DNA from 3 places in the Blautia stercoris genome. Region 1 is predicted to be linked to each of the others. Evidence: predicted binding sites of a transcription regulator. Region 1 holds the regulator's gene; each other region holds the start of a gene.
What was found. The regulator Rex, encoded in region 1, represses fermentation and respiration genes when NADH is low (regulators of the CRP and FNR family bind a similar motif). The targets are predictions, from matches to a motif close to ATTGTTAANTANTTAACAAT.
Positions count from the first base shown of each region.

Region 1 (3,285 bases):
CAATGATTGCAACGCGTTCTCCTCTTTTGACAGAAAAACTTAAATCAGAAAAAAGTGGGAGATTTGGAAATGATTTACTTAAGTCTTTTACATCGAGAACATCATTTCCACTGGTAATTTTTGGTTCGAGACGGATTTTCATAGAAGCGTTTAATTCACTTGGTTTTTCAAGAACTTCCATTTTATCTAACATCTTTTCACGGCTCTCTGCACGGCGGATAGATTTTTCACGATTAAACTGTTTTAATTTTGTGATGACTTCTTCTTGATGCTTGATTTCCTGCTGTTGATTCATGTAAGCCTGATAAGCTTCTTTTCGAAGCATTGCTTTCTTTTCACTGTATGCAGAGTAGTTTCCGGAAAAAGAAGAAACTTTTCCGTTATCTATTTCAATTACTTTAGATACAATTTTATCAAGAAAGTAACGGTCATGAGAGACAATTAAGACAGCTCCTGCATAGTTTAAAAGATAAGTCTCCAGCCAGGAGATAGAATCCATATCCAGATGGTTGGTAGGCTCATCGAGAAGTACGATATCAGGTTTGGATAACAGCAGACGACCAAGTGCCACTCGGGTTTTCTGACCTCCGGAGAGAGTTGAAACCAGTTTGGAAAAATCACTTTCCGCAAAGCCCAGACCCTTTAAAACACCGGTTAATTCGCTTTTATAAGCGTATCCGTTTTCCAATTCAAAATTATGGGTTAAGCGGGAATAAGTATCCATAAGCCGTTCTAATTCATCAGCCTTAGCGTATTTCATCTGTTTTTCTATTTCACGCATCTGTAGTTCCATATCAAGAATATGCTGTTTTACTTGAAGTAAAGAGTCATAAATTGTTAAATCTGTATCTAAATCCTGATGCTGTGCCAGATAACCAATTCGTTTTCCTTTAGCAAGAATGACTTCTCCTTTATCAGTGGGAAGCTCCTGCATAATAATGCGCAGTAAGGTAGTTTTGCCTGCACCGTTAATTCCGACCATTGCAGCTTTTTCATGGTCTTCTATATGAAAAGAGGCATTTTGGATTAAAGTTACGCCTCCGAATGATTTTTCTATATTTTGACATGCAAGTATCATAAGTTCCTCCTTAAAAAATTCTACTTATCTGTATAAAAAAACGCCATTGTATTTATTATATCGAAAAAAATGAATTTTACAACAGATAAATGCGGCAATTAAGAGAATTGTATTTGACTTTATTTTAACAATTATATATAATAAAAGTAAATTTGTTTTGTATTGAAAGAACGAATAATCAGGCAAAAGGAGGGTAAAGTCGTGGACGAAAAAAGTATATCGAAGGCTGTAATCAGAAGACTTCCTCGTTATTATCGATACTTGGGTGAACTTTTAGAAGAGGGTGTGGAACGAATTTCTTCTAATGAGCTTAGTTCCAAGATGCATGTTACAGCATCTCAGATTCGTCAGGATTTAAATAATTTCGGAGGATTCGGACAACAGGGATATGGATATAATGTACCTTATCTTTATGCCGAAATAGGAAAAATATTAGGTCTTGACCGAACCCATCATATTATTATTATTGGTGCAGGTAATTTGGGACAGGCACTTGCGAATTATGTAAAATTTGAAAAAAGAGGATTTAAGGTTGTGGGAATTTTTGACATCAATCCGGTGTTGAAAGGAATTTCCATTCGGGGAAATGAAATTCGTATGATGGATGAGCTTCCGGAGTTTTTAAGAGAGAATGATGTTCAAATTGCAACGCTTACTCTGCCGAAAGCTTATGCGGAAGAGACTGCAAACCTTCTTGTGGAGAATGGAATTAAGGCAATTTGGAATTTCGCACATTTGGATTTGGCAGTTCCGGAAGATGTCATTGTGGAAAATGTGCATCTGTCCGAAAGTCTGATGCGTCTGTCTTATAATCTGAATCGGTATAATACAGAACATAAAAAAGAATGATAGAAGAACTGCTGCGAAAAAATATTTCGTAGCAGTTTTTTGATATTTTTAAAACAAAAATTGGGGGTGACTTTATGAGAGAATTCGTATCCGGAACACAGATGAAGCAATTAGATAGATATACGATACAGGAAATAGGAATTCCATCACTGGTGTTAATGGAGCGTGCCGCAAGAAGTGTGTATGATACAATGATAAAAGAAAGACTTCCGCTTAAAAAAGTACTTGTTTTATGCGGAAGTGGCAACAATGGAGCAGACGGTGTGGCGCTTGCAAGAATGCTGCATCTTTCAAATATTTCGGTTGATGTGGAAATTTTAGGAGACCCATCGCATTTTACGACGGAGATGAAACAGCAAATTGAGATTGCAAAAAAATATCAGGTTGCGTTTGTCAAGAATAAAAGCCTGTCTGAATATACTACTATAGTAGATGCCATCTTTGGGGTTGGATTAGACCGAGAAGTAGGTGGAGGTTACAAAGAAAAAATAAAAGAAATTAATCAGGCAGATGCCAAAGTAGTGGCAGTGGACATTCCATCAGGGATTGATTCGGCGACAGGAAAGGTACTTGGATGTGCCGTTTGTGCAGACTGGACGGTCAGTTTTGCTTATGAAAAGCTGGGAACTGTTTTTTATGAAGGAGCAGAGTATGCAGGAAATGTAAGAGTGGCAGATATTGGAATTGTAAAAATGCCTGAAATTTGTTTTCCGATTTCAACTTATACGTTTGAAGAAAAAGATTTGAAAGAAAAATTATTTCGCAGAGAAAGCGGAAATAAAGGAACGTTTGGAAAAGTATTACTAATAGCCGGAAATGAGATGACCAGTGGAGCTGCTCTTTTAAGTGCCTCTTCGGCTCTGCATACGGGAGTTGGAATGGTAAAAGTGCATACTCGAAAAGAGAACAGGGCAATTCTTCCGGTACAGCTTCCGGAAGCTATGTATTGCTTTTATGGCAAAAAAGAGATAAAATCAGAAGCGTTGGCAGAAAGTCTGGAATGGGCAGATGTAGTAGGGATTGGTCCGGGTCTTGGAACAAACAAACAGGCAGAAGAACTGTTAGAATTTGTTTTAAAACGTTCTAAACGACCATTGGTGATTGATGCAGATGGATTAAATTTATTAAAAAGTAAACTTGATTTGCTTGAAAAATACGAGTATCCTGTAATTATGACTCCGCATCTGGGAGAATTTTCACGCTTAAGTGGACTTTCGATTAAAGAATGGAAACAACAGCCGATAGAACTTACAAATAAACTGGCACATTTTTATAACGTAACTTTGGTTTGCAAAGATGCACGTACCGTAATTGCAGATGGCGGTCAAAATGTCTATGTGAATACAACAGGAAATAGT
Region 1 covers NZ_BAAHYF010000001.1:344,318-347,602, reverse strand. Annotated here, with positions in the region: gene abc-f (ribosomal protection-like ABC-F family protein) at 1-1,078, opposite strand, end outside; gene ACYQ2D_RS01765 (redox-sensing transcriptional repressor Rex) at 1,280-1,927, shown strand; gene ACYQ2D_RS01760 (NAD(P)H-hydrate dehydratase) at 2,002-3,285, shown strand, end outside.

Region 2 (3,285 bases), 310 kb from region 1:
AGAGAAAAGGAGAGAAAGAGAGAGTTTGCTCAAAAAGAAAAAGAGCTGGATAAGAGAAAGAGGGGGGCGCTTTATATCAAACCGGTTTTGGAGCGATATGAGGAAAAGAAAACAGCACTTGAGACAGAAGAAATCAGGTATCGGGAAATTTGCGGAAGGCAGAAAGCACAAAAACAGAATACAGGAAAACTAAGACAAGAACAAAAAGAGGCAGAACAAAATAAAAGAAAATACGAAAAAATACAGTGTCTGAAAGCGGAATGTCTGGAAATAGAGACAGAATATAAAAAGCTGAATATACTTTGTAATCTCCAAACGGAAAAGGAAAAGTTACAGGAACAGTTAAAGACAGAAATCAAAGAAGCAAAACAGGCAGTGGTTGAATATGAAACAGAAAAAGAAAAATTTTTCTGTGCGCAGGCAGGAATTCTGGCTAAGAGTTTAAAAGAGGGAGTGCCGTGTCCGGTTTGTGGTTCTGTTTTACATCCGCGTCCGGCCGTTGTTTTAGGAGAAGTACTTACCCAGGAAGAACTAAAAGAAAAAGAACGTAAGAAGAAACAGTTAGAAGAGAAAAGACAGCGAACCATGCAGACATTTTTACAGCTGGAGAAAGAAGTAGAAAAAAGTACAAAAGAGATATCGGTAAACCCGGATTTTTTCTGGAAAGAAGTTCATGCAAAACTAGAACAGACAGGACAAAAAAGAAACCAGAAAGAAATAAAAATCAGAGAACTTGAACAAGATGTAAAAAAAGAAGTGAGAGACAGTGAGACAATCCAAAAAGAGTGGATTGAAAATCTGGAAAAAGAAGCGGGAATCTTAAAAGAAAAAGAAATATGTAAAGAGCAGATAGAAGCGTTAAAAGCAGAGAAAAAAGCATGTCAGATGAAATTAAGAACTGCGGTAAAAGAACAAAAGTTTAAAAGTGAAAAAGAAGCCAGATTATTTTGTGAAAAACAGGAAAAACTTTTGAAATTAGAGCAGGAAATTGCAGATTACAAAAAAAGGCTTCACAAGTTTTTAGGGCAGATAAAAATTTTGGAAAAAACGCTTTTGGGGCAAAAAAAACAGTCGGAAGAAGAAAAACAGAAAAAGCTTGAACAGACAGAACAAAATCTGGAAAAAATCAGGATGGAATTAAGAGAAATTTATAAACGTATCAGTTTTTATGAAAAGACCTTAGAACAGCTGAAAAAACTGTGGGAAGAAAGCGAAAAAACCAGAAAGGAAAGACTGGCACTTTTGTCACTTTCGGATACGGCATCCGGAACACTTGCAGGAAAACCGAAAGTATCCTTTGAACGCTATGTTCAGTCTGCATATTTCAAACAAATTGTTGTGGAAGCAAACCAGAGACTGGAACAGATGACAGATGGCAGATATGAGTTGTTGGTAGAGGAGACGGGAACAAACAAAAAAAGCCAGAGTGGTCTGGATTTGCAGGTATACGACTATCATACCGGAAAGGTAAGAAGTGTCCGTTCTCTTTCAGGTGGAGAGAGTTTTCAGGCAGCTCTTTCTCTGGCACTTGGAGTGTCGGGAGTCATAAGTCAGTTTGCGGGGGGAATTTGCATAGAAACCTTGTTCATTGACGAGGGATTTGGGAGCCTTGATGAGCAGTCTTTAGAACTTGCTGTTGATACTTTGCGTCAGCTTTCGGGTCAGGGATGTATGATTGGAATTATTTCGCATGTAAAAGAATTAAAAGAGCAGATTTTTCATCGGATTGAGATAAAAAAAGGACAGAAAGGAAGTCAGATTTTAACAGTGGTCTGAACCTTTAAAAAAACATAAGAATTGCTTGATAAAACGGCAAAAAACATGTATAATAATGGTATTGATAAATTATTGTCATTTACTGCGCCCAATTAAAATTAAGCTGCAGAGAAAGGAGAAAAAATGCATTTAATTAATGATGAAAACGGCAATGTCGTTCCTCATGGTCATGAGCATAATCACAGCCACGAACATACGCATGGACATGCGCATGAACATGGATGCAGCAATTGTGGTGATAACGAGTGTCAGGGAAGCTGTACAGAAGAAGTGGTAGCACTTTTAAATTATATGCTTTCCCACAATGAACACCATGCAGAAGAACTTGACCAGATGGCAGAAAATCTTGCAAAACTGGGAATGGAAGATGCGGCAAAAACGATTAAAGAAGGTGTTGCGGATTTCCAGAAAGGAAACATGCGATTAGGTCTTGCACTGACACTTGTGAAAGAACATTTGAAGGACTGAAATTAAGGAGGCGTAACTATGTGTCTTGCAACCGTTCAAAAAAGTGATGATACTGTAGTATGCAGAAATGTCAGCAGAATTGATGTGGATGGAGAAAAGGTAATCATTCGAGATATTATGGGTGATGAGCGCGTAATAGAAGGAAAAATTCTTATGGTTGATTTAGCAAACAGCCTTGTAAAACTGGATTGTCAGTAAAAACAGATCTTTGAGACTGCTACGCACAGTCTTGAATAGATAAATTATAATGTGGAGGTAAGTAAACGATAAAGTTATCAGAAGTGATGAAAGAGAAAATGCTTTTATCCTTCGAACTGTTTCCACCAAAAACAGACAAAGGTATGGAAAATCTTCCGGGCACAATTGAACATTTGTGCGAATACAAACCGGAATATACTTCCTGTACTTATGGAGCTGGTGGAACAAATGTTGGTAAGAACATGGATGTGTGCAAGATGATTCAGGCTGCCGGAACCACACCGGTAACACATTTTACCTGTATCGGAAACACAGCAGACAATTCTTAACCAGGCTGCTACAATTAACATGGCACTTTCACGTAATGGCTGTGTAATGCCTCGTGAACTTTGCAAAATTATTTCTAAGAATTGGATTTTTCCAAATCCGTTCGACAAAGAACCATTCGATGCTGATGTAGAAGGCAAGAAAGCTCGCTTCAAAGAAGTTGGTATCGAATACACAATGAAACAGATTGATGAATATCGTGCACTTGGTGTAAATGGCATCCATCTGTATGCACTGAATAAGTGGAAAGACGTTTCTGAGATTATTGACAGATCCGGTCTTCGCACATTAGTGTAGGAAACAACATTAAAGAAATATAGGAGGTGCCCTGCAAATGGCACATGTAATTGCGATTGCCGGTAAAGGCGGTGTTGGTAAAACAACACTTACCGGATTGATTATTCAGTATCTGGGCAAGAAAGGCAAAGGTCCGATTCTTGCGGTAGATGCAGATGCAAATTCAAATTTAAACGAGGTCCTTGGAGTGGAAGTGGAAGAAACGCTTGGTGATATCCG
Region 2 covers NZ_BAAHYF010000001.1:657,359-660,643, reverse strand. Annotated here, with positions in the region: gene ACYQ2D_RS03255 (AAA family ATPase) at 1-1,776, shown strand, start outside; gene ACYQ2D_RS03250 (DUF8180 domain-containing protein) at 1,900-2,244, shown strand; gene ACYQ2D_RS03245 (CooT family nickel-binding protein) at 2,263-2,442, shown strand; gene ACYQ2D_RS03240 (methylenetetrahydrofolate reductase) at 2,529-2,771, shown strand; gene ACYQ2D_RS03235 (methylenetetrahydrofolate reductase) at 2,791-3,066, shown strand; gene ACYQ2D_RS03230 (ATP-binding protein) at 3,104-3,285, shown strand, end outside.
Region 2: the regulator Rex is predicted to act here: its motif matches at 1,837-1,856, upstream of ACYQ2D_RS03250 (DUF8180 domain-containing protein).

Region 3 (3,285 bases), on a different contig from region 1:
CGGTGTCGGAAAAGTAGAAAATGGAACAATCCGTGTCAATCAGGACGTTTTACTTTTAAACCATCATGATCCTGATAAGAAAAAACGCGTAAAAATCAGCAAACTCTACGAATTTGACGGACTTGGCAAAAAAGAAGTAACAGAAGCCGGCTTTGGTTCTATTGTTGCAATCTCCGGTATTGCAGATATTCATATCGGTGATACCTTATGTTCTCCGGAAAATCCGGTGGCAATTCCATTCCAGAAGATTTCCGAGCCGACAATTTCCATGAACTTCATTGTAAATGACAGCCCGCTTGCCGGACAGGAAGGCAAATTCGTCACTTCCCGTCATTTAAAAGAACGTCTCTTAAGAGAATTAAATACAGACGTCAGCTTACGTGTAGAAGAAACAGAAAGCACAGACTGCTTTAAAGTTTCCGGACGTGGAGAACTTCATCTGTCTGTTTTAATCGAAAACATGCGTCGTGAAGGCTATGAATTTGCAGTCAGCAAAGCAGAAGTTATTTATCACGAAGATGAACGCGGTAAAAAACTCGAACCAATCGAAATCGCATACATTGATGTTCCGGAAGAATTTTCCGGTACTGTTATCAACCGTTTAAATGAAAGAAAAGGTGAACTGCAGGGCATGAGTCCGGCAAGTGATGGAACTGTCCGTCTGGAATATCACATTCCATCCCGTGGGTTAATCGGTTTCCGCGGAGAATTTATGACCTCCACAAAGGGTACCGGTATCATCAATACTGCTTTTGACGGCTATGCACCATACAAAGGTGATATGAACTACAGAAAACAGGGTTCATTAATCGCTTTTGAATCCGGTGAAGCTGTTACTTACGGACTCTTCTCCGCACAGGATCGTGGTACTTTATTTATCGGACCTGGTGAAAAAGTATACAGCGGAATGGTTATCGGACAGAGTGGAAAATCAGAGGATATTGAGTTAAATGTCTGCAAGACCAAACATCTGACCAACACCCGTTCTTCTTCTGCCGATGATGCCTTAAAACTGACTCCGCCGAGAGTGTTAAGTCTTGAACAGGCTCTCGAATTCATTGATACCGATGAGCTGCTTGAAGTCACTCCAGAGTCCCTGCGTATCCGTAAAAAAATTCTGGATTCCAGACTCCGTAAACGTGACAATATGAAAAAATAGTAAAATCGGAGCATTAAATATCGAATAAAACTCCCAAAAAAGAGAACATTACCGACTGGAAATGTTCTCTTTTTTTTACTTTTTTGATACAGGTCAAGCGGATATTCGCAATCCGCTTCGCTACTTGCTCATAACCAAATAGCTGCTACGCAGCTTATCAGAAGGGGCTTGCCCCTCCTGATACAAGCAAGTCCCCACCCCTGCTTATTGCTTTTTGCAATTGAAGCAGGGGACTTCCTTGATTTGGTTAAATTTTTAACATTTTTCAGAAAATTTCGATTATTTTTTAATAATTCTTGCAATTGCTTCGTTACTATGCTAAAATAATTTCATAAACAAATGGTTTTTATATGCAAAGCAACCAATTTTATTTTAGGAGGTCTCTGAATGGCAAAAAAAGTCGAATCCAAAGTACCTGAAACTATCGATAGCGTAGAAGCACTCCAGACAAAGATTGCTGCTATGAGAGAGGCGCAGAAGAAATTTGCCACCTTTACTCAGGAGCAGGTTGATAAAATCTTTTTTGAGGCTGCAATGGCTGCAAACAAACAACGTATCCCGCTTTCCAAACTGGCCGTGGAAGAAACTGGAATGGGTGTCGTTGAAGACAAAGTAATTAAGAACCATTATGCTGCGGAATATATGTATAACGCTTACAAACGTGTAAAAACCTGCGGTGTAATTGAAGAAGACAAATCTTATGGAATCAAGAAAATCGCTGAACCGGTTGGTCTTGTAGGTGCAGTTATTCCTACCACAAACCCGACTTCTACCGCTATCTTCAAATGTCTGATTTGTTTAAAAACCAGAAATGCAATCTTAATCAGCCCGCATCCGCGTGCAAAAAAATGTACCGCTGAAGCTGCCCGTATCGTTTTAGAAGCAGCTGTAAAAGCAGGTGCTCCGGAAGGAATCATCGGATGTATCGAAGAGCCGACCATCGAACTTTCCAATGAATTGATGAAAGCTGCCGATGTCATCCTTGCAACCGGTGGTCCTGGAATGGTAAAAGCCGCTTATTCATCCGGAAAACCGGCAATCGGTGTAGGTCCTGGAAATACTCCTGTTATCATGGACAGCTCCTGTGATATTCCTACCGCTGTTTACTCTGTCATCCATTCCAAAACATTTGATAATGGTATGATTTGTGCTTCTGAACAGTCCGTTACTGCAATCGCTGATATCTATGATGCAGTGAAAAAAGAATTTGTCAAACGTGGATGTCATGTACTGAACAAAACAGAACTTGACCAGGTTCGAGGCATTATCTTAACAGAAGCAGGCACTGTAAATCCGAAAATTGTAGGACAGCCGGCATACAAGATTGCTGCTATGGCAGGCGTTACTGTTCCTGCTGATACAAAAATCTTAATCGGAGAGGTTACATCCGTTGATGTTTCCGAACCATTTGCTCATGAAAAACTGTCCCCTGTCCTTGCTCTTTATAAAGCAAAAGATTTCGATACTGCACTTGATATGTCAGAACAGCTTATCGCAGACGGTGGATACGGTCATACTTCTTCTCTGTATGTACATCCATCAGAAACTGAAAAACTTGCCAAACATGCCGCTCGTATGAAAACATGCCGTATTCTGGTAAATACTCCGTCATCCCACGGTGGTATCGGTGACCTTTATAACTTTAAGCTTGCTCCATCCTTAACATTAGGCTGTGGTTCTTATGGTGGCAACTCTGTTTCAGAAAACGTAGGTGTCAAACATCTGCTCAATGTTAAAACAGTTGCCGAAAGGAGAGAGAACATGCTGTGGTTCCGTGCACCTGAAAAAGTTTACTTTAAGAAAGGCTGTCTGCCGGTAGCTCTTGATGAATTAAAGAATTATTATCATAAAACAAAAGCATTTATCGTAACTGATACTTTCTTATATCAGAACGGTCATACCAGACCAATCACCGATAAACTCGATGAAATGGGTATTCCTTATGACTGCTTCTTCGAAGTTACTCCAGACCCGACTTTGCAGTGTGCACAGAGAGGTTTAGAGCAGTTGAAAGCATTTGGTCCTGACGTTATCATCGCTCTCGGTGGTGGTTCCGCTATGGACTGTGCAAAAATTATGTGGATGATGTACGAACATCCGGAATGTGCATTTGAAGACCTTGCTAT
Region 3 covers NZ_BAAHYF010000002.1:614,274-617,558, reverse strand. Annotated here, with positions in the region: gene typA (translational GTPase TypA) at 1-1,159, shown strand, start outside; gene adhE (bifunctional acetaldehyde-CoA/alcohol dehydrogenase) at 1,547-3,285, shown strand, end outside.
Region 3: the regulator Rex is predicted to act here: its motif matches at 1,403-1,422, upstream of adhE (bifunctional acetaldehyde-CoA/alcohol dehydrogenase).